3 regions of the Paenibacillus sp. 1182 genome follow, and region 1 is predicted to be linked to each of the others. Evidence: riboswitches for the same ligand, from Rfam matches in the RefSeq annotation. Region 1 holds a riboswitch; each other region holds the start of a gene.
The links. A riboswitch is a leader RNA that binds a small molecule or an ion and turns the genes downstream of it on or off. The one in region 1 is predicted to bind cyclic di-AMP.
Positions count from the first base shown of each region.

Region 2: it holds a riboswitch for cyclic di-AMP, as region 1 does, so the genes downstream of both, JOD82_RS15590 (hypothetical protein) here and JOD82_RS27125 (resuscitation-promoting factor) in region 1, are expected to answer to the same signal.
Region 3: it holds a riboswitch for cyclic di-AMP, as region 1 does, so the genes downstream of both, JOD82_RS02150 (3D domain-containing protein) here and JOD82_RS27125 (resuscitation-promoting factor) in region 1, are expected to answer to the same signal.

Region 1 covers NZ_JAFICR010000020.1:11,502-19,328, reverse strand. The annotation lists gene purR (pur operon repressor) at 1-103, opposite strand, end outside; gene ispE (4-(cytidine 5'-diphospho)-2-C-methyl-D-erythritol kinase) at 285-1,139, opposite strand; gene JOD82_RS27150 (small, acid-soluble spore protein, alpha/beta type) at 1,284-1,463, opposite strand; gene veg (biofilm formation stimulator Veg) at 1,626-1,907, opposite strand; gene yabG (sporulation peptidase YabG) at 2,109-3,005, opposite strand; gene rsmA (16S rRNA (adenine(1518)-N(6)/adenine(1519)-N(6))-dimethyltransferase RsmA) at 3,061-3,945, opposite strand; gene rnmV (ribonuclease M5) at 3,953-4,498, opposite strand; gene JOD82_RS27125 (resuscitation-promoting factor) at 4,645-5,793, opposite strand; cyclic di-AMP (ydaO/yuaA leader) riboswitch at 6,065-6,347, opposite strand; gene JOD82_RS27115 (TatD family hydrolase) at 6,549-7,319, opposite strand; gene JOD82_RS27110 (HD domain-containing protein) at 7,362-7,827, opposite strand, start outside.
Region 2 covers NZ_JAFICR010000007.1:113,737-121,563, reverse strand. The annotation lists tRNA gene JOD82_RS15630 (tRNA-Lys) at 17-92, shown strand; tRNA gene JOD82_RS15625 (tRNA-Leu) at 108-190, shown strand; gene JOD82_RS15620 (MarR family winged helix-turn-helix transcriptional regulator) at 354-809, shown strand; gene JOD82_RS15615 (helix-turn-helix domain-containing protein) at 995-1,369, shown strand; gene JOD82_RS15610 (helix-turn-helix domain-containing protein) at 1,463-1,846, shown strand; gene JOD82_RS15605 (hypothetical protein) at 1,972-2,193, opposite strand; tRNA gene JOD82_RS15600 (tRNA-Leu) at 2,536-2,618, shown strand; gene JOD82_RS15595 (glutathione peroxidase) at 2,763-3,248, opposite strand; cyclic di-AMP (ydaO/yuaA leader) riboswitch at 3,715-3,887, shown strand; gene JOD82_RS15590 (hypothetical protein) at 4,003-4,398, shown strand; gene JOD82_RS29780 (potassium-transporting ATPase subunit F) at 4,582-4,659, shown strand; gene kdpA (potassium-transporting ATPase subunit KdpA) at 4,809-6,485, shown strand; gene kdpB (potassium-transporting ATPase subunit KdpB) at 6,523-7,827, shown strand, end outside.
Region 3 covers NZ_JAFICR010000001.1:430,526-438,352, reverse strand. The annotation lists gene JOD82_RS02155 (polysaccharide deacetylase family protein) at 99-905, shown strand; gene JOD82_RS02150 (3D domain-containing protein) at 1,099-1,767, opposite strand; cyclic di-AMP (ydaO/yuaA leader) riboswitch at 1,774-1,942, opposite strand; gene JOD82_RS02145 (amino acid ABC transporter ATP-binding protein) at 2,173-2,895, opposite strand; gene JOD82_RS02140 (ABC transporter substrate-binding protein/permease) at 2,882-4,345, opposite strand; gene JOD82_RS02135 (M20 family metallopeptidase) at 4,494-5,672, shown strand; gene JOD82_RS02130 (glycine-rich domain-containing protein) at 5,715-6,785, shown strand; gene glgA (glycogen synthase GlgA) at 6,873-7,827, opposite strand, start outside.

The sequences.
Region 1 (7,827 bases):
CGTAGCGATCCGCAAAATGAGTAAGAGGCACCAGCGTATGCGGCCGTGACAATAAAAATTGCGTCATTTCCACCAATCGTGAGCTTCTTTTAAGTTTTTTCACAACAATTCCTCGCGATCTATTCTCCTGCCGCCCGCTTCGTACAGTAAAGCACCGGCGGACTGGCCGGTTGCTGGCGGAATGTAAGTGATATAGTGAAATCCGAATATTTAATAGTAAATATATCATCTTCGTACGTATTTGTACAACAATTGCCACTATAATAAGAAAGAAATATCTAAAATCAGGTCAAAAGTCGTACTGCGTACACATCTTTACAAAACCCTCTTAGTCCATTGTAAATCCGTGGCACTTTGGCTTCCTTCGATACTAGTCCGAACACCGTAGGTCCACTACCTGACATCAGCACACCGTCTGCTCCTAAGCGGATCATGGAGTTTTTAAGATGCTCTACCTCTGGATACAGCTTTAGTGTTACATCCTCCAGTACATTCCCCAGTGCGTTGCATACATCGGTAAAAGAAGCGTTACGGATCGCATGCTCCATCTGGCGTGCAGACGGGTGGTGCGTAATCTGATCCGCTTTGACACGACCGTACACTTCAGCCGTCGATACATTAATCGGCGGCTTCGCAAGGATCACCCAGCATTGTGGCGGATTCGGAAGTGGCTTGAGCAGTTCTCCGCGTCCACTCGCTAAAGCTGTACCCCCTGTAATACAGAAAGGTACATCTGAGCCCAGCTCCGCACCCAGCACCCTTAATTCGGCATCCGAGATACCAAGCTTCCATAGCTTGTTCAGTCCACGCAGCGCTGCGGCAGCATCACTACTTCCACCCGCCAACCCTGCTGCCACCGGGATATGCTTATCCAGATGGATGTGGACGCCCGTAGACACGTTATAACGTTCTTTGATCAGACGCGCAGCCTGAAAAGCCAAATTCTTTTCATCCAATGGTATGTACCCGGCTTGACTTGAAATAATAATGGTATCACGCGGTAACTCAGACATCGTCAATCGGTCAGACAGATCGACCATGGTCATAATCATTTCGACCTCGTGATAACCATCGTCCCGTTTACGTAGAACATCAAGCATTAAATTGATTTTCGCCGGTGCTTTTTCATATATTTTCAAGGCGTTCACCCACCTTCAACTTTTCCCTCAAGACAGCTTAACATATTATATCAGACTCAGCGTGTCAAGTCATGAGGTTCAAAAAAGCGGAGATGACCCGGTCTAATCCCGGATATCCCCGCTTTTCATCAGCACCACCGATGGCTACGATTTGCGAGAAGCAGCCTGCTCAGCAAGCTGGATGGCCCGCTTGACCATATTGCCCGCATCCTTGGCTTTAATGCCTCCCCAGCCTTCTTCCTTGACCGTGTCGTAAAATCCAAGATCTTTGGCCAGCTCGTACTTTAGCTCCTCCGACATGACACTCCGTCTTCTTCGGCTCATACATACGCCTCCTTCGGCAATGGAATAAGGAAGATCATTCCCGGCTTAGTATGTGCAGAGATGTCATGCTTCATCCTGCTCTGTATATACAAAACGGCCCCGTCATTTGAAATGACGAAGCCGTCGTTAAACCTGCAAAGCTGGTATAAATCACGAAATGAATTAAGGTGTTTCAAAATATTCGACTACACTTGTATGGGAGTCGGGATCATATACGCTGACTTCCACCGACTCGGTAAGGATGTCAGCATAGCTGTAGGAGACACGTTTAAACGTCTGTTGCTCCTGATCCAGCTTGACGATAAAAACAGAAGGGTACGTTTCTTCCAAGACACCAGTTCGTTCGACGGTCTTACGGCGTCCGCCGTTAGCCCGCAGCAAAATTTTTTGCCCTACATGTGCGTCGAGACTGCGTTTGATTTCCAACAGCGTATTTTTAGCCATTGCCTAACGACCACCTCTTTCCTTGTCCATTATAACGAATTTTAGAGGGATTGTCAAATCGAGCTAAATATTATAACAACACGAAAAATAAGTTGTCAATTTAATTTTTTGCGAACAGGAATAATTTATATAAAAAATGACAAAAAGCCTCTGAAAGCAGAGGCTTTTTGTTCAAGTCAATCCTATTGGCACATTTGAATCCTAGATTGCAGAAGGCGTTACTTTAAGCGTTGACAAATTTTCAAGCTTCGGCAGGCCGATGCGATAGCTTCCTCTGGTTTCAATTCCACCCACTCCGCGACTGCCGCTGATTGTCTGGTGAAACAGGTCCCCCATATTCACCGTATCACGGATCGAAGTAAAAGCCGCCTTGGCAGCCACGTAAACGGGGTCCAGCGCGTGAATCAGGATACGCCCTGGTGAGCTGGCGAAGTTCGCTCCCGCACGCAGCAGCGCCTCAAAATGGGACTGGCACGCCCCCGCTACAATGGTCAGCGAATCCAGATGACGTTCATATTGTCTTGCTACCTGAATTGCCGCCACAAAATTTTGCGAATTTTTATAACTTTTCAAGCTGTACAAATCGTAAGGCTGTGGCTGCTTTAGCACGCCATCATGTCCGGTAATCACTACAATATCCGGACGGATACGGGGAAGCAGCCGGTACAACGTATCCGCCATTGCCGATTCATGAACGTGATGTCCCTCTGCAGGAACACGGAGCTGTTCATATAAACTGAGACATTTTTTCAAATAGCCGGGATCCCCATCCAGATGAAGAACCTTTCCCGGCATTTCAAAATACGTTGACTCGACTGGATCACTCCAGTCCCCAACCAGAGCTGCCTGACTACGAGCAGCTTGCTGCTGGCGTGCCCGTTGCAACAGATTAAGAGACTCACCAGCCTTAATGTGAGCCTGCTGAGTCTTACCGCTAATCTGGTCTGCAGGCACTCTGACCAGATCGTTCACCGGGGAATCGGCCAGCAACCGAAATTCTATTCCCTTAATGATCGCTTTATCCCGCTGGATGTCCTCAACGCGAAACGTGACATCTCCGCCGTACGATTTCCGAACGACCAAGTCTCCTAAACTCATCACACTGTATCACCCCTCGTATATCGTATGGGTGAATGCACAGTTTGGTTCCAGCTTAGGATATACCTGCTTCCACCAGAACAGCACTGAGACGCGCAAATTCCTCAATACTTAGCGTTTCTCCTCGACGGGAGGGTTCAATACCAGCTTGTTGCAACAGCGGCTCCAGCGTGTCCCTGTTCTCTTTGGTGAAGAATCGGCTTTTTAAGTTATTGGAAATCGTTTTACGACGCTGGGCAAAAGCAGCATGAACCACTTCAAAGAAGTGCTTCTCATCCACCACTTCCACCGGAGGGGCTTCCCGTACACGCAACCGAATGACTGCAGACTCCACATTTGGCTGGGGAATAAATACTGTATTCGGTACAATACAGACCAATTCAGGTTCGCTGTAATATTGTACTGCAATGCTCAGGCTACCGTAATCCTTCGTTCCAGGAGACGCAGCCATACGCTCAGCCACTTCTTTTTGGATCATAACGACGATATTCTCCAAAGGGAGCTTGTCCTCCAGTAGCCTCATCAGAATCGGTGTAGTAACGTAATACGGCAGATTAGCCACGACACTTACTTTACTCACGTCTGCAAAATCAGCTGCAAACACCTCGCGTAAATCCAGCTTCAGCACGTCTCCATGACGTACCTTCACATGCTCATAAGGGGCCAACACTTCTTCGAGAATTGGCAGTAGCCGCTGGTCAATCTCGACAGCGGTAACTACCTTGGCCGATTGCGCCAGCTTCTCAGTCAAAGCGCCAATCCCAGGACCAATCTCAAGTGCGCCCTTCGTCTCATCCAATCCGGCAGCATTCACAATCTTATTGAGAATATTTTGATCAATCAGGAAATTTTGTCCCAAACTCTTTTTGAACGAAAAACCGTGCCGTTGAATAATTTCCTTTGTACGCCGCGGTGTTGCTATATCTTGAATTCCTGTCATACGGATATCACAATCCTTCACTTTCAATTTGTGCCAGCGCTCCGGCAAATTCCTCGCGGCTGATCTGAAATACAGAGAGCCGTTTATGTAGCTGCTTTCCGTTACAATAACCAATACCCAGCACATTCCCTAAGGCCATACGGCGTGCAGCAGCATTGGGGTGGGTGATAAGTCCAGCATCAATCAGGTCCGCCCACTCAATCAGCGGGTCGGCGCCTTCTACTGTCGTATGAACCCGTGCGAGAGCGTGTCTGATCGCTTCCGGTGAGGCATTCTCCACACCAATATCTCCTTTGCGCGTCGCTTCTGCCTCGGGTATAAAGGCCTGCTTGCAGCCGGGTACCTTGGAAGCGATAATCTTACGGATGCGCTCCCCTGCATGATCGGGATCGGTTAAAATGATGACCCCCCGCCGCTCCTGCGCCAATGCAATTTTACGCAGCGTCATTTTATTAATGGCTGAGCCGCCAGTTTCTATCGTATCCGCTTCAACAGCGCGGCGAATGGCCACCGTATCATCCCGGCCCTCTACCACGATCACTTCCTTGATCATTTGCATTTCCCTCCACTGCTACACAGCAAGCTATATTTATCTTTCCCTGCTTTTGAAAACAAAATAAGAAGAGGATATCCTCTTCTTAGCATGGCATAACTATGTTGTTAATACTATCGCATTGCCCTCAACATACACAACCTGTTTTAGTTGATTTCAGGCTTTACCGGTCCGATAACATATACGGTTTTACCGTGCTTACGACCAAATTGGTTGGCTCGGCTCAAACTCTCATAATACACATCGATTTTGTGGCCTTTAATCGCGCCACCGGTATCCTCCGCACGGCGGAAGCCCACTCCTTCGATATACACCCACCAGCCGATTGGAATTATACTCGGATCGACAGCGATGGTACGGCCTTCCGTCACGCGCGTGCCGGATGCAGTACGTGTACCGATACCTGGCTCCTGTGAGGAATACGCCGTCATGGAGACATTTTGTAAAACTTTGCTATATTTAAAATTGACGCCTGCTTTACGGACAGCACTGCCCGAACTAACCGTTGTTGTCTTAACCGCATCATTGGGACCGACGGAAGCAGCAAGAACGACCGGCTTTTTCTTCGTTCCTACCGCAATAACCTTATCCACACGGTTCTGTGCAACTTCCTTGTTAACCAGCTGTTTGGATACCAACTTTCCATCATGATATACCTTTTGAACGTGCTGGACTACCACACCCGATTTGCCGCTTTGAATGACCCGATTATCGCCTTTATAAAGACTTGGATCGGCCGTTTTGATGACCTGATAAGGCACCTGTTTTTTCTGTTCGACCTGCTGTTTCTTCACACGGACGATTTTTATGTCCATGTTAGACGAAACAGAGGCATCCAACGCAGGATAAACTTTATCCGTTGACGATAATTTATAGCCCGAGGTACGAATGGCACCTTCTACTGTATTTTCTGTTGTGTACAGCTTTTTCGTCTCATTGCCTGAAGATACTTTAACTTGATTGGCACGTTTAATGACTACGCGGTCCCCATCCTGTACTGCTCCATTTAGCGGCATAGAAATTGTATCATGCGGCTGAAGTGAAATGGAATGCTCGCTCAGCAAATCTTGAAGCTTGGATTCCCGGGTTTCTACCGCAGATGCCTTGCCATCAATGACAAAAAAGACTTGTTTTTTAGATTGCGTGTACATCAGAATTGAAATCATAATCGTTAGCGCGATTAGAAAAATAGCAACCAAAGCAGCCTGGCGCACATTCTCTTGCTTCCAACGCAATACGTAAGACATGCTGGATGAGCGTGACTCATGGGTCTCCTCTTTTTGGAAAATGCCCATTTCCTCCGTCCTCCTTACATAGCCCGCCGTCTGGAGTAAGACATAGTTGAGATTTGACGTGACTATAACAGATTTTCTACAAGACAAGCCCAAACTGCGACTGTCCTGCACCATGTACCCGTCTTCGCGGCATGCTGTCCTCCCCTGTTTAACCACAGTATGATGACAGATTTTCTTTTATTCACAACAAAAAAAGCCAAAGAAAGAGACTAGAGAGCTCTTTCGTGGCTTCCGGCATGTGTGAATATGCGGGAAAACTCATGCACGAGATGGCTTCTCTCTTGTTACGCTTACGGGGTTAGCTGTCGGGTTCGGACGTAGAGAGTCGCCCTAGCTTGGGTCAACCGCTCATGGCGGTCGCCTTCACATTCACCCCGAAGACCCAGAAAGAAATCGAAATACGGCTCCTCCACCTGTTCAATCCCATCCGGGAAAAGAAATTAGGTCGAGCCGGCTGGCGGAAGGGACGTTCCCTTCTTGCACATACGCCGGACATACTGTAAGCCATATCGGTTCCCCCGTTCCCTGTAAAAGGGACTCAGCGAGACTGGTTCATGAAATGACTTGTTGATGTTTACATTCAAACAACAATTCACTGAAAAGATGATATCCTGTTTCTATGCATGTTGTAAAGCAGGTTTCAAGTACATTTTTCAAAATATTCGGTTAAAATATTGTAATATTCTCGAGTTTCCTGCAACAAATTCATGATTAGCTTCGTCTATCTCTTTATTTTGATCGATTTCTTCGCTTTTTTATTGAATGTCAAATCGTTCCAAGGCATTTTGGGTCGTTATTGACACTAATTCCTCCACTGTAATCCCCTTAATTTGGGCTGCAGCCTCTGCTACCAGTCTCACATGCGCAGACTCATTTCGCTTCCCGCGAAACGGATGCGGCGTCAGGTAGGGCGCGTCCGTTTCAATGAGCAGACGGTCCAGTGGCACCTGTGCCAGCACCTCTTTTGGCTGCTTGGCATTTTTAAACGTAATAGGACCACCGAAGGAAAGGTGAAATCCCATATCCAGCACCATTTGGGCTGTCTCCCAGCTCCCAGAAAAGGAGTGCATGACTCCGCCAATCTCACCCGCTTTTTCCTCACGCAAAATCTTAACAATATCTTCATGGGCATCCCGGTTATGAATAACAATGGGCATTTTGAGCTCACGAGCCAGACCAATTTGATTTCGAAACACCCGATGCTGAACATCCTTCGGTGATGTATCCCAATAATAATCCAGACCGATCTCTCCGATGGCTACGACCTTCTTATGACTGCATAACGATGCAATCCATTCTAAATCTCCCTCTTGCATTGTAATCGCATCCTGCGGGTGCCATCCAACTGCCGCATAAATAAAATCATACGTCTCGGCCAATTTCATGGTGGATGGAATGGTCTCACGATTAAATCCGATATTGATCATCCGCGTTACTCCTGATTCGACAGCACGTGCTATAACTTCTTCACGATCTTCGTCAAATTGTGGCGCATCCAAGTGAGTATGAGTGTCGAACAAATCCAAGGTTTACATCTCCTTTTTTTACTTACATTTCTATATAGTTGTCTATTCTTTGACAAAATAATTCCTTATTTCGGCAGGAAGCCTGTCTTTTACCGCGTTCAATTTATTCTGGGGAAAATACATATGATATTTCCCTCGGTGAATACCACTTATGGAGCGCACAATTTCCGAAACTTCGGATATTTCACTCACCTCGCCCTGACGTCCAAGCAGTAAAATCTGGTTGTCCGTCGAGCCACCCTGCCGAAACACATCATAAGGAAGATCCGTCGGAAAATCAATTTCAAAATCATATTCAGGGTGCAAACCAGCCTCTTCCAAAGCTTTCCGAATACTGTCAATGGTATCTGTATCCATATTTTCAATCTCTACATATTTATACAATCTACGGTCCATAAAGCGGCTGCTCAAATCACTTAAAATTTCGTCCTTTTCTCGTTTCCACTGGCTAAATACGGTCTGAATTAATGACTCATCGAGCATCAGATATTGCTCTACTGTAAGCTCT
Region 2 (7,827 bases), on a different contig from region 1:
CTTGGATGAACAGCATGAGCCATTAGCTCAGTTGGTAGAGCACCTGACTTTTAATCAGGGTGTCGAAGGTTCGAGTCCTTCATGGCTCACCATTTATATTTTGTTATGCGGTCGTGGTGGAATGGCAGACACGCTATCTTGAGGGGGTAGTGAGCGTACGCTCGTGGAGGTTCGAGTCCTCTCGACCGCATCAATGGAATGAACGGAAAAGTCTCTCGCGGTAGAGGCTTTTTTTATTTGTGTAATGATGTAATAAAGTAATGATTATGATGAAATAATGATTCCATAGTATAATATAACGCCATAATGTTATAGAATGATAAGTATAAACTTATGAAGTGACGGTGAAAAATATGGACACTCAACTGTTAGGAAATATATCAGAAAATATTTTGGGCTTGTTTCCGATTGTGAAGAAGAAATTTTTCACCTACGGTCCGCTCGATTTCCCATTACACTTGTCGCCTAATAACTTTCAGGTGCTAATGCTCCTGCGTGAAGTACGTTCGTCTACGGTATCTGATTTATCCAAACAGCTCAATGTCTCACGTCCGAACATGACTCCTCTTCTGGACAAACTGGTGGAGCATGGGTTGGCTGACCGCCAGTCGTGTGATTCGGATCGCAGAGTCGTGAATGTGGCGATTACACAGGAAGGCGATGCTTTTTGTGAACAGGTATTTCATACCTTCTCCAATAAAATTCAAGAAAGACTGGTGTATCTGCCAGAAGAAGATTTATTGCATCTGAGTGAAACTTTGAATGAATTGAAGCATATTTTACTTAAAATCGACAACTCTGCTACGTGATTGGCGTAAGTGGACTGGCTTAAAGACCGCCCTTTCTTCGGAAAACAGGCGGTTTTTGTTGCGTGTTGTGGTATAATGGAAACCAACATACATAATTCGGTAATTTTAGCATACGTGATCTTTGAAATGGGAACAGAGAACATGATATCGTTATTTGAGAGCCTGCTAGGGAGGAAGGAACTTCTATGCAATCTATTTACCATCGCATCGAGGAACTCATCAAGGAACGGGGAATGACGAAAAAGGCGTTCTGCCAGCAGTTAGGCATTAGTACAGGGAACTTCGGGGATTGGAAAAGAGGAAAAACGACGCCGGGCACGAATAAACTCATTGAAATCGCTTCTTTTTTTGATGCGAGTCTGGACTGGATTATGCTGGGTCGAGATATACAGGGTGAGGTGCTAAAGGAGTCGCAAGACCCTTATTTTTTTGACGCTTCAGGGCAACTGAATTGCCAGGGGGAACCGCTTAGTGAGGCGGAAAGAAATTTTATACTTGAGTATATTGAATTTACCCGCTTTCGTAAAGAGAAAAACCAGCGCAATTCTACTATAGGGTAATGGTTGCTTAGGATTTAATGGGGATTACTAATGAGTAAGGCTGAAAAATGAAAATTATTTCAGAAAAAGTTACTGTTTCGGAGGGGAAACATTTTGGGAGATCAAACTATTTATCAACGGATTGAAGCTTTGATTAAAGATCGGGGAATGACCAAGAAGGCATTTTGTGAAAAGCTTAAAATCAGTTCAGGGAATCTCGGTGATTGGAGAAGGGGGAAAACAACGCCGGGTACCACTCATTTAATTCAGATTTCGGACTTTTTTAATGTATCGCTCGATTGGTTAATGAAAGGGATTAAGCCGGGAGAAGGCGTACTTCAGGAGCAGAAGGCTGCTTATTTTTTTGGAGTGATGGGGCCACTGAATTGCCAGGCAGAAGATCTTGAGACGGAAGAACAGAATTTTATTTTAGAATATGTTGAATTTGCGAAATATCGTAAGCAAAAAAGTGAGAAGGATAAAACAAAGCCGGAATGATTTTTTTGGCTAAAGATTGTCTGGGTTGAAAACCCGTAAACGAACTGGAGGGGTTCGCTTTACGGGTTTATTTGGTTTCTTGGTGATATGGAATGACCTGTATGTAACTGGAATGCTTGTTGGATTTAGAGTGGCGATGCCTCCTTATAATCGTTATCGTCGATGTTCAGAATTGCAGCAACTTGTTTTCTGTACCTTTGTGCTTTGCGGGTGCCGTGAATCAGATTGGACAAGCGTGAAGGCGGAATATTGTGTGTCTCACAAAATGTTTTCTGATCCAGTCGAAGTTCGACAAGCCGTTGTTTGATGGCCCACCCGAAGGAGGTGACAGGCATTTTGTTGTTCAAAAGAAATCGCCCCTTACGGATTCTTACGGAATAATTGGTGTGTTATAATAATCATCAGTAAACATGTTAGAATTAACCATCTGAAACTATGATACACTTTTATACGTGTTTTTACAATCGTAAATACGTTATTTCGTCAAATTAATTACTTAGTTAAGTGCTAGGTGGTTCTGATAATCCGTAAGGGGGCAACATTAATGCATAGTTCAGCAAGCGGTTATCTTTATGCAGGACGGTATTATTATCGCTCATATATGTAAGTTAAAATAATTATAATATTTTTGTTTACAAATAGTTGATGAGAGAGTATAATAAATCTGTTGCCTCAATACATTATGATTTGCGGTCGTGGTGGAATGGCAGACACGCTATCTTGAGGGGGTAGTGGGCGTACGCCCGTGGAGGTTCGAGTCCTCTCGACCGCATTATATGCAAGACCTAGTTAAAAAAGCATCCTGACACGGTTTACGTGAAAGGGTGCTTTTTTTGTTAAGCATTTTCGTTATATTCTTTAGCCACGGAAGCCACGGTTGCAACAGGTCGTTTATTAACTGTGATAATGAAGAATGTCAGTTTTGCTGCAAAAGCTTCTCTATATCTCCCGCCAGTTTATCTGGAGTGGTTTGCGGTGCATAGCGCTTAAACACGTTACCTTCTCTTGTAATTAAGAATTTAGTAAAATTCCATTTGATCGCTTTGGACCCTAATACCCCCGGAGCTGTTTGGGTCAGGTAGCGAAATAAGGGGTGTGCTTGATCGCCATTGACATCTGTCTTGGCGAACATCGGAAAGGTGACACCATAATTGATCTGGCAAAACTCGGAGATCTCCTCACTGGAACCTGGCTCTTGTTTGGCAAACTGGTTGCTGGGAAATCCCAAAATTTCGAGCCCCTGTTCATGATACTGGTCATATAGCTCTTGTAGCGCTTTGTATTGGGGGGTTAACCCACATTTGCTGGCAGTGTTCACGATAAGCAGAACGTTCCCTTCAAATGTGGATAACGGAATTTGTTTCCCTTGCAGGGTTTGCGCATCATATTCATAAACGGTCATAGCATCTCTCCTCATTCAATATTCAGCAATTAAATTTTAGACAATTTAAAGAAGGGTTGCAAGCCTGGAAAAGCTGTATAAAGCCTTCAGGCGCTGTAAAATCGTATTTTGCTCAAAACAGTAAATCGCACCGCAAATGGAGCGAATTAAGTTGTTTCTTCTTATAAAAGCGGGTTAAATCGGTGTTTAGCTGGTACATATAGCGTATTTTCTTCTCTTTTTACAAAAAAAGGCCAATAACGCTTTACCCTACGCCAATATTGACATGCTTGTCATTTTCAAAAAGGGATGAAAAACAGAGATTAAAGGAGATGTGAGAAGCATAGTTGCATTGTAAGCGTTATTATTAATCTTCTATGCTCTAAAGCCCGATTTATAACCCTGCAGTTGAGCTTTACAGTCTTCCATGCGCGGGTGTATGATTCAAGACGTAATTTCAAATTAACTTGAATGAAGCAACAACGAAATGTCTATAGCGCTGAATTTTGCAGTTGCAAAAGCGGGGGAACCAATCGAGACTGTACGGCTTCGGAAGCCGTGTGTCTCATGGGGTGAATTTTCCGGTCAAGTGCCAGAAATAGGGCGACTCTCACGTCCGAATCCGACAGCTAACCTCGTAAGCGTACAGGGAGAGGCAACAAACCGCCGTGTGCAGCCATGGTTTATTTTATCATGGATATGTCAGAAGCCGGAGGAAAGCCTTTTTCCTTCGGCTTCTTTTTGTTGTCTTTTTATACCGGGAGAGGAGCTACTGATGGAAGGTCGGTTAATTATTGTCACTGCACCGAATGAAGCGGGCAGAAGTTTTGTGAAATTGCTTATTTTCAAAAAATTGGCGTTTGCAGTTCTCACGAATAGCGCCCAGGAGGAACGACAGCTCAAAAAAATGGGTGTGGAGCACATTGTCCGCATCAATACCATGCAAGCGGGAAAATGGAATTTTCCAAAAAAAGAAATTGGTAGTGTGTATTTGTTCGAGAACAGCTTGAATCTGACTTGCCGTTTCCTGCAAATATGTCGACCACTAACATCGGAATCGATCTATGTTATTACACACGGCTGTAATCCACAAGGAATTTATCGGGGATTGGGAGCGGACCATGTGATCTACACATTGAACGGAGAGGTGGGTTTTCTGCTGAACGGATAAGCACTTATGACATAGTTGTTTTATGATTTTATGATGGAATAAGAATGGCGATCTGAGGATCGATACGGAGGGTATAAACATGATGGATATATACATGCTGCTCGTCATGGCTGTGAGTTATGGAGTGATACTGCTGTTTGTACGCTGGTGTGATGCGCAGACCTCTAAAGGAGGACGAAGAGGATGATCGTTATACTCGGGCTTACGGCTATTGTGTTTATGTATTTAATCTACGCACTCCTGAACCCTGAAAAGTTCTAGTCACTTGTAGGGATAGAGCGGGCGGGAACAACAGATCTGAGCATTAAAGCATCATTGGTAGCAGGTTTTCGCAAACGTGTGCACTTCATAGATGGTCTAATCGGGTCTGTTGTTCCAAACGCAGGAGCATTTTGAAGGAGGAATAGAGGATGGAGCTGCTTCAAATTGGAATTGTGATCGTTATATTGCTGCTCTTGGTAAAGCCAATGGGTACATATATGTATCATGTATTCTCGAATGAACCGAATCGAACGGATCGGATTTTTGGCAGAACAGAAAAGCTGATTTATAAGGTAGTAGGCTTGAAGAAAGTGGAGAGCATGCGTTGGACTACGTATGTTATGAGTTTCATTGCTACGAACGTCGTGCTTGTGGCAATCAGCTACTTGCTGTTGCGTTTACAGGGAATGCTTCCCGGTAATCCGGCTGGAAACAGTAATATGGAAGCATCACTAGCTTTTAATACGGTAATCAGCTTTATGACGAATACGAATCTCCAACATTATAGCGGAGAAAGCGGGCTTACGTATCTGACACAGATGGCGTTCGTCACGATGATGATGTTCACTTCGGCTGCTTCCGGTTTTTCGGTTGCTGCGGCTTTTATGAGAGGATTGACGCGGCGCGGTGAAGGGATGGGCAATTTCTTTCAAGATTTTATTAAAGCTATTATAAGGATTTTCCTGCCACTGGCCTTTGTGCTTACGCTGGTGCTGGTGGGATTGAAGATACCACAGACGCTACAGCCTACGGCGGATCTTACGACGCTGAGCGGAACACAACAGCAAATTTCTATGGGACCCATTGCTTCTCTGGAGTCCATCAAGCATTTGGGGACGAACGGGGGCGGTTATGCGGGAGCTAACTCTGCGCATCCTTTTGAAAATCCAAGTCCTTGGACGAACGTGCTGGAAATTTTGGCAATGTGGGTAATGCCGGCTTCGTTGCCGTATACCTTTGGATTGTTTGCCCGTAATCGTAAGCAGGGCTGGATTATTTTTAGCTCCATGATGGTATTGTTTCTAATTTTTCTATCCATTACGTATGTGTCTGAGAAGACAGGTAATCCGTTAATCCAGACACTGGGTGTGGATGCTTCTCAGGGAAGCATGGAAGGGAAAGAGGTTCGTTTCGGTATTGGACAATCGGCTTTATTCACTGCGGTCACAACAGCGGCAACGACAGGTTCGGTCAATAATATGCATGATACACTAACCCCGCTAGGTGGCATGGCTGCTTTGGGAGAAATGATGCTAAACGTCATTTTTGGCGGCAAGGGTGTCGGGCTGATGAATATGCTGATGTATGCGATTCTGGGTGTGTTTATATGCGGACTGATGGTCGGGAGAACTCCGGAATTTATGGGAAGGAAAATTGAAGGCAAGGAAATGAAGCTGATCGCCATTGCCATTTTGGTACATCCGTTTCTCATTCTCGCCCCAACTGCGCTTGCGTTTATGAGTCATTGGGGATATGATGCGGTCACTAACCCTGGCTATCACGGGTTGACTCAGGTGCTCTATGAATATGCGTCATCTGCCGCAAATAATGGTTCGGGGTTTGAAGGTCTTTCAGATAACAACGTATTCTGGAATGTAACAACGGGGATGGTTATGTTCTTCGGGCGATATGTATCTATGATTGCATTGTTGGCTGTGGCGGCTTCGTTGAATGCCAAAGCGCCGACTCCGGTGACGACGGGGACACTGCGCACGGACAACAAGTTATTTGGAGCCATTCTGATCGGGGTCGTGCTGCTGATTGGTGCGTTGACCTTTTTACCTGTCATCGTATTGGGACCTGTTGCTGAATTTTTGACCATGTGAAGAAGAAAATGAGAATGGATGAACGGGGTGTTTGACCATGAAGGAACAACGCAAACACATGCTGGACAGAAGCATCTTGAAGCATGCGATCAAGGATAGCTTTATAAAATTAAATCCGATGATGATGATGAAAAATCCTGTCATGTTCGTCGTGGAGATCGGTACATTGGTCGTGCTGCTAATGTTACTGTTTCCCGGTTATTTTGGAACTGACAAGGAAATAGGCTTTAACCTGGCCGTGTTTGTTATTCTGTTGTTTACGTTGCTTTTTGCCAACTTTGCCGAAGCGCTCGCGGAGGGGCGGGGTAAGGCACAAGCTGCCTCTTTAAAAAAATCCAAGCAGGACACGCAAGCTAACAAGCTCGTCGGAAATGACATTCAGGTGGTTAGCTCAACCGAGTTGCGTAAGGGGGACGTAGTTATTGTCTCCCAGGGTGAAATGATTCCAAGCGATGGTGAGGTCATTGAAGGTTTGGCTTCGGTGGATGAATCTGCAATTACGGGAGAATCGGCTCCGGTCATCAAGGAATCGGGTGGTGATTTTTGCTCGGTAACCGGCGGAACGCGAGTGGTTAGTGACCGGATTAAGGTGCGGATTACGACAGAGCCGGGCGAGACATTTATTGATAAAATGATTTCGCTCGTGGAAGGCGCTCAGCGGCAAAAAACGCCGAATGAGATTGCGCTGAACACTTTGCTGATTAGCTTGACGATTATTTTTCTAATTGTGGTGGTTACGCTAGCGCCGATTGCCCGTCATTTTAACATTGATTTGCCTGTTCCTGTGCTGATTTCGTTGCTAGTCTGTCTGATTCCAACCACGATTGGAGGACTGTTGTCAGCCATCGGGATTGCCGGTATGGACCGGGTCACCCAGTTTAATGTGCTAGCCATGTCAGGCAAGGCGGTAGAAGCTTCTGGGGATATCAACACGATGATTCTGGATAAAACAGGTACAATCACCTTCGGGAACCGGATGGCGAGTGAATTCGTGCCTGTAGAGGGCGTGGAGAAGGCAGAGCTAGTGAAGTGGGCAGCGACTAGCTCTATGAAGGATGAGACGCCAGAGGGTCGCTCGGTTCTCGAGTTGATGCGCAAACAGGAGCATACGTTGGATGAATCCTTGGCGGCAGGTGGAACCTTTATCGAATTCAAGGCGGAGACCCGGATGAGTGGTCTGGATCTGGCCGATGGACGAAAGGTACGCAAGGGCGCAGTGGATTCCGTTCGGCAATGGATCGTATCGCAAAATGGCAGTGTTCCAGCCGATCTGGAGGAAAAAGCGAATCAGGTAGCCTCTGAAGGAGGTACACCGTTGGCAGTCGCGCTAGATGATCAGATA
Region 3 (7,827 bases), on a different contig from region 1:
TATGAGCCTAACTTGGTAACCAGCATATTTTTAATAGGACAGGTACATAATAGTCGAGAGCACCACTAGGTACCACTGCACGAAAAGGGGGGATACATATGCCGTACAGGGGAGTGTTGCCATGCTTGGCACTGTTACTAGCATTTTCAAGTTTACCCGTTCACGCGGATGCGCCTCCCAAGATCGGAACGCCCCATCCCAAGGAAGCAGCTGTTGCTTCTTCTGTACATCTGAGTACAGATCGAGCTACTCCTACATTAGCAATGTTGCGTAAAAAACATGCGGACATTTTTAAAATGTGCGGCCCACACACCCGCCAAATTGCCTTAACCTTTGATGATGTGCCCGATTCTAGGTATACGCCGCAGGTTTTGGACGTATTACACGCCAACGGCATCAAAGCCACCTTTTTCATCGTCGGTCACCGTGCGGAAAAGCATCCGGGGATTATACGTCGTATTATCCGTGAAGGCCATGCTATAGGAAATCATTCCTATACTCATCCGGATTTTAGGAAGGCTACACCAGAACGCTTTCGCAACCAGATTACAAAAACAGAACGTATTTTACAAGCCAGCGCAGGTTTTCGCCCCAAGTTGATTCGTCCACCCTACGGTGAAATTACAGAGCCTCAAATAAAGTGGGCACGTCGTCATGGCTACATGATTGTCAACTGGAATGTAGACTCTCTCGACTGGAAGGGACTAAGTAAAACACAAATTCAGCGAAATGTGATTCCAGCTACAGGGCCTGGCTCTATTATTTTAATGCACGCTGGTGGAGGTCAAAGTTCCAACTTGCAAGGCACTGTCCAAGCTTTGCCGGGTCTAATTCACTCTCTAAAAGCTAAGGGCTACAAATTTGTGACAGTCCCCCGGCTACTCCACACATCGGAACGAAAATAACAGTATGTTTATAATTGAGGTCCAAGCTAAAGCAACGTAAAAAGGCTGTCTTACCAGCAGAAGTATTCTGCTCGTCAAGACAGCCTTTTTACGGATAGGACCTGATAAGAGTCCGACCTAGATATATACGGATATAGGCGTTATGTTTACATAATATATATTATGTTTAATTAAACTGTATATACGTACAATGCTATTTATCAATAACGTACAGCTTCACATTTTGAAATCCAAAGTCGTTCACAAATGATTTGTTGCCTGGAATAAAGATATCAATCCGCTTTCCTGTAATGGCGCTGCCCTGATCGCGAGCGACAGCTACAAAAGAATGATCCGGCAAACCTGGATGGGAGTAGCCTGTAACCAGTACTTTCGTGCCCATCGGAATGACGTTAGGATCTACCGCAATTGTACCTAGTTTAAGCGGATTGCCGTAGTAGTCCACTGCGCCCCATTTACCATTCTCATCGGCTGCGGCAGAATACGCTGAAGCCTTAACGTCAACTATTTTGCTATAGTTGAATGTTTTACCCCAAGCTTCAATCGTTGGCGCCTCATTCGCTGCTGCTTTCTCCGTAAGAAGCTGCGGCTTCGATTCCGAAGCTGCCTTTACACTTTTTTCGCCAGGCACCTTAATTTGCAGACCTGCATATATATTGCTGGAGGCAATGTTTGGGTTAGCCTTTGTTAGCTCGTCTACCGATACTCCATAACGTTGAGCAAGCAAAAAGAAGGTATCGCCCTCTTTGGCAGTGTGAAGCGAGGCAGCATCCGCTATTCCAGCTGTCTGTGCCAACCCTGCAATAGCTGCGGCAAGCACCGCAATTTTCATCGTTTTACCAATATGTTTTAAATGTTTCAAAGATATGTACCTCCTCTTTTATGCCTGCGAAGTTAGCTGTCGGATTCGGACTCAGGAGAAGCCCTATGCTTGTGCAATTCACCCCTAGGCATATTCCTCATCGTCTTATGACGTATCGGAATGGCTGCCGTTGTTACGTCCCCCGCACTTCCCATAGTTTGGGCCAGCATTTCAGCGCTTGTCTAACCGCATGCTGTCCCGGTAAGTTTTGGCTTACTGCATAATATCACAATTTTGTAACCTTATCCGCATGAAAATGTTGGGAACCCTGAACATCATACTACACTCGTTACAATTTTGTCATTAAGAAATCGATATTTGTTACGAAAGTATGGGGAAATGGTGACAAAATAAGAAAAGCCCTCCGTCAACGGAGAGCTTTTTTATGATTAGACCAGCACTTTCTTACAATACTTTGGCAAGAAAATCACGAGTGCGATCATGGCTTGGAGTGCCAAATACCTGGTCTGGTGCACCCTGCTCCACAATTTGACCGTTATCCATAAAGATAATTCGATCGCCTACCTCGCGGGCAAAGCCCATTTCATGCGTTACAATTACCATTGTCATACCGCCTTCGGCGAGCTTCTTCATTACATCCAGAACCTCTCCAACCATTTCAGGGTCCAATGCAGAAGTCGGCTCATCGAACAGCATTACGTGCGGCTGCATGGCCAAAGCACGCGCAATCGCAATACGTTGCTTCTGACCACCGGATAGCTGGTTCGGATAGGTATTCTTCTTATCCTCGAGCCCCACGGTACGCAGGAGTTCTAATGCAATTTTTTCCGCTTCCTTACCTGACTGTTTTCTAACCTGCGTCGGTGCAAGCGTCAGGTTCTGCAACACTGTTTTGTGTGGGAACAGATTAAAATGCTGGAACACCATCCCCATTTTTTCCCGGGTTACATTAATATTATGACCACGAGCTGTAATCGGCTCGCCCTCAAATAAAATCTCCCCATCCGTCGGCTGTTCTAACAGATTCATACAACGCAAAAACGTACTCTTCCCCGAACCGCTGGGACCGATGATAACGACAACTTCTCCTTTGGCGATATCTATATCAATGCCTTTTAAAATCTCATTCTTGCCGAACGATTTACGCAATTGTTTAACGGTGATCACTGGCTCTCAACTTCCTTTCCCATAAACCAAGCAGCTTAGACAAGCTGAATGTCATTACAAAATAAATAGCGGCTGTGATTATGAACGGACTTAATCCTTCGTAGGTAATATTCTTAATGACCTGGGCTTGATACATAATATCCACCATACCAATAGTCGAAATAATGGAGGATTCTTTAATAATTGTAATAAACTCATTACCTATAGCAGGCAAAATAGATTTAAACGCTTGTGGCAAAATGACGTGACGCATAGCTTTGCCTCGTCCCATACCCAATGAGCGTGCGGCCTCCATCTGTCCACGGTCTACTGCCTGGATACCTGCACGGAAAATTTCAGCCAGATATGCCGAGCTATTCAGAGACAATGTGATTATACCGGACTGGAGTGGAGTAAAATTGACACCCAGCGTCAAAGCAATCCCGTAGTGAATGATCATGAGCTGCACCAGCATAGGTGTGCCACGCAGGATCTCCACATATGTGGTACCTAACCACTCAATGATGCGTATACCACTCATCCGCAACAAGGATACGATCAGACCAATGATAAATCCAAACAGTACTCCGAGTGCAGACAGCAACAGAGTGTAACCAATACCCGTAGCGTAAAGACTGCGGTATTTCCAAAAAATATCTACGATGTTATTAGAAGAAACCTGTCGATCTGCCGAGAGTGCACTCGCTTCTGTAGAAAACTTTTCAATCGACCCGTCCGCTTTCAGGCGAGCCAACGTTTTATTTACAGAGGCAAGCAATTCTGCGTTCCCCTTGCGTATACCTACAGCAGTTTCTGCTCCGGCATCCTCAGGTATCGCTTTGGCAAGTGTTACGGTCCCATCTAACGTGTACCCTTTAGCAACCGTATCTTCGATCACAACAGCGTTGATACGCTGGGTCCGCAGCTGGAGTACCAGATCGGATATTTTGTCCAGTGAGGTTACAGAGGCATTGGGTACTTTTTGAGCAATTTCTTCCTGAATACTCCCCTTTTGCGCGCCAATCTTCTCGCCTTTCAAAGCAGCCATCGTAGGATATTTGTCTTTATCCTCTGGGCGTACCATAATGACTTGCTTGGAGCGATAATATACATCTGAAAAATCAATGCTTTTTCTACGCTCATCCGTCGGTGTCATACCGGACAGTACCAAGTCTACGCGACCACTTTGCAGAGCAGGTAGCAAAGAGTCAAAACTCATGTCCTCAGGGACCATCTCCGCACCCAAATCTTTGGCGATTTCCTTCGCGATTTCCACATCGAAGCCAACAATAGTATCCTTACCGTTAATAACTTTATGAAACTCATACGGCGGAAAGTCGGCACTCATGCCCACTACAAGTTTTTTCTGTGGCTTTGCTTCCGTTCCGTATGCATTGAGCATGGGAAGACCCGTCAACAGCAAGATAACCGCCGTCAAAACCAGGGCGGTAAAACGATATGCCTTTTTCAATCTTTTTTTCTCTCCTTAAATTCTTTATAATAAATAAGATTGTGTCATTATAAATGAATATGCATGATTATGCAATGAATGTTATAGTACAATTTCAGCATACCTAGCGCAGTACCTACATTACAGCTTATATAAAGGAGTTTTCAGCATGAATTTTAAACAGACCATTCAAAAGACAATTGAGCAGCATGCCCCACGCTTTAAGGACATTTCGTTATATATTGGGGCAAATCCTGAACTTGGAAACGAGGAATTTCTGGCCGCTGCCCGTTTAAAAGAAGAACTCATTTTTCACGGTTTTGAGGTCCAGGCACCCGTATTGGGCATAGAAACAGCCTTTATTGCAACTTACAAAGCTGAAAAATCCGGACCGATTGTTGCTTTTCTGGCAGAATATGATGCTCTGAAAGGTTTAGGACACGCCTGTGGGCACCATCTGATATGCATGATGAGTACCGGTGCTGCCGTTGGCCTCAAGTCGATCATCGACGAAACTGGTGGAGAAGTACGGGTATACGGCACACCTGCCGAAGAAACTCGTGGTGCTAAGGTCCCTATGGCCTCTGCCGGTTTGTTTGATGATTGCGACATAGCACTTATGACGCATCCTTATGATCGTTACGAAAAATCAGGCAAATCGCTGGCGATTGATGCTGTACAATTCGAATTTTTTGGTCAATCCGCTCACGCGGCTGCCAGCCCGCACGAAGGCATTAACGCGCTGGACGCTGTGATTCAAACGTTCAATGGCATCAATGCGTTCCGTCAACAAGTAAAAAGTACAGTGCGTATCCATGGGATCATTAATCAGGGTGGGCAAGCAGCCAATATTATTCCTGATTACGCCTCAGCCCAATTTTATGTAAGGGCCGCTACACGTCAAGAACTGAACCCGCTGACTCGCCGTGTTATTCAAATTGCTGAAGGAGCTGCTTTACAGGCCGGGTGTCGTTTGGAGACCTCCAATTATGAGACTTCTTATGATGAAATGGTCACGAACCGTGTACTTTCCGATGCGTTTACCGCAAATTTGGTGCAGGCTGGCATTTCGCAAGAAGATATAACGGAAGGCGAAGATCATGGCTCCATGGATATCGGAAATGTATCGCTTCATTGCCCTGCTATCCATCCTTACATTCAAGTTATTGACGAGAAGCATGCCTTGCATACACCAGAATTCCGCGATTTGGCGATGCAGGACCGAGCCATGGAAGGAATGCTGCTGGCTGCGAGAACTTTGGCATGGACTGCTTGCGATGTAATCACGAATCCTGAACTGCTAGCCCAGATAAAAAAAGAATTCGCTCTGCTGAATAACGAACGCTAAATCTTAATTCCGTGTTATTTCAGAAAGGAGTAGCCAGCCATCATGGATAGTATGAGTAGCTTTTGGACGTTGTTTATTGTGATAGACCTCATCATTTTTTGGTTTATATTCCGTGCATTACGCAGGAACCGGGGAAACAGAAAAACACGGCGCCGGAATGCTTTTTTCCTCAGCTCCCCTTCTCCTTCTTCCCTTACGCAGGAGCGTCATCCAGAGATTACGGAGCTGATGCAGCTATTGGAGCAATCCATTCCCGTCTCCTATGCTCATAGCGTAAGGAATCGTGTAATGGAAGCCCACCCAGAGATTACGGAGCAAGAATATGATTGGCGTTGGCATGAGCTAAAACGATATTTTATGCTATGCGCGATTATGAATCGTGTGCCTATGTTCAGTAGTGATGTGGATGAATTATGGCACGAAATGTTGATGTTTACCCGCGAATATCAGCAATTCTCGGAAGCTTTTTTTGGTCGTATGCTTCACCATGCGCCCCATTCTGGCGGCTCTCAGCCGATGCCGGAGGAGCGTGCGTGGTTTGATTGGTTGTATGTGGAATGCTTTGGCTGGAACCGCTATAGCGCCAGTTTGTGGGGGACTTTTTTTAATCATCCATTACCGAACGACGAGCTTTCACACTATTACAAACTCACAACTTCGGCGCAGCCAGCAGGTAACCGTTGGAATACTCAGGAGAATATAGCCATTTCACAGCAAGCCCAACAAACGGTTCATAAGATTGTACAACATCTGCGCGAGCGGGTGAATAAAGCGGTGGATGATCCTGAGGGTAAGCAATTGCCTAAGGTCAACTATTTACAGGTCGACTATCTGTTATTAGCTGTTGTATGGTATTCATGGTATCAACCTGAACAATTTGCCATACACATGCACCCGGATGCTACAGGCAATGCCGGGTTAGCTAGCTCATCTGGTTGTAGCTCGGCAAGCGGCTGCTCGAACTGGGATACGCATCACTCGCATCATCATTCCTCCCATGACAGTTCTCATCATGGAGGCTCTTCTCACCATGATTCAGGCGATTCTGGTAGCCATTCTTCGTGTAGCAGCGGCTCTTCATGTGGAAGCAGCTGTGGTGGCGGGGGCGACTGATCATAGCAAAAAAGGGAATTCCTCAGCCAAACACTGGCTAAAGGGATTCCCTTTTTCATTAATATGAATATGGTGTTCCTACTCCGTTCAGTCCGTCTTTGTGAGCAAATGGTAAATATCCATATACGCTTCGGCTGAAACATCCCAACTATATTCTCCTGCGAAAGCCGTCTGTGTAAGCTTCGACCAATGCTCAGATTGGCGATAAAAATGAACAGCACGACGAATGGTGTTCAGCATATCATGTGCATTGTAGTTCGTGAAGCTAAATCCATTTCCTTCCCCTGTAGACTCATTGTAAGCCTGCACGGTATCGTTAAGGCCCCCAGTTTCTCGCACAATAGGGATACTTCCATAACGAAGCGCTAGCAGTTGGCTGATCCCGCAAGGCTCAAACCTTGATGGCATAAGATACATATCGCTTGCCGCATATATTTTTCGTGACAGAGGTTCGCTAAAAGCAAGCTGCGCCGACATTTTCAGTGGATAGCGTCCCGCTGCCTCACGGAACCAATGCTCAAAAGCCGGATCCCCTGTTCCCAAAACGACAAACTGGATATCATCATAATACAAGATTTCATCAAGCACTCTCGTTACCAGATCTAGCCCCTTCATATCTACAAGTCGGGTTACCATGGCAATCATAGGTACGTCCGGCCGTACCGGCAGACCCAGCTCCTTTTGCAGACCAATTTTGTTTTCCTTTTTCTTTGTCAGACTCGTTCGGTACTTCGTATAAATACGATTGTCCGTAGCAGGATTATAGCTTTTGGTGTCAATTCCGTTCACAATCCCTGTTAAGCGACCCTGATCTCCCAATTTACGAAGCAGACCCTCAAGCCCATATCCGTAAAATTCCGTTTGAATCTCCTCTGCATAGGTCGGACTCACGGTCGTGACATGATCCGAGTACGTAAGCCCACCTTTCATAAAATTCAGTCTGCCATGATACTCCACACCCTCGGAGGTGAAATAGCTCCCATCCAGGTTGAGCAGCTCAGTTAAGACCTCATACGGAAAATCCCCCTGATACAGCAGATTA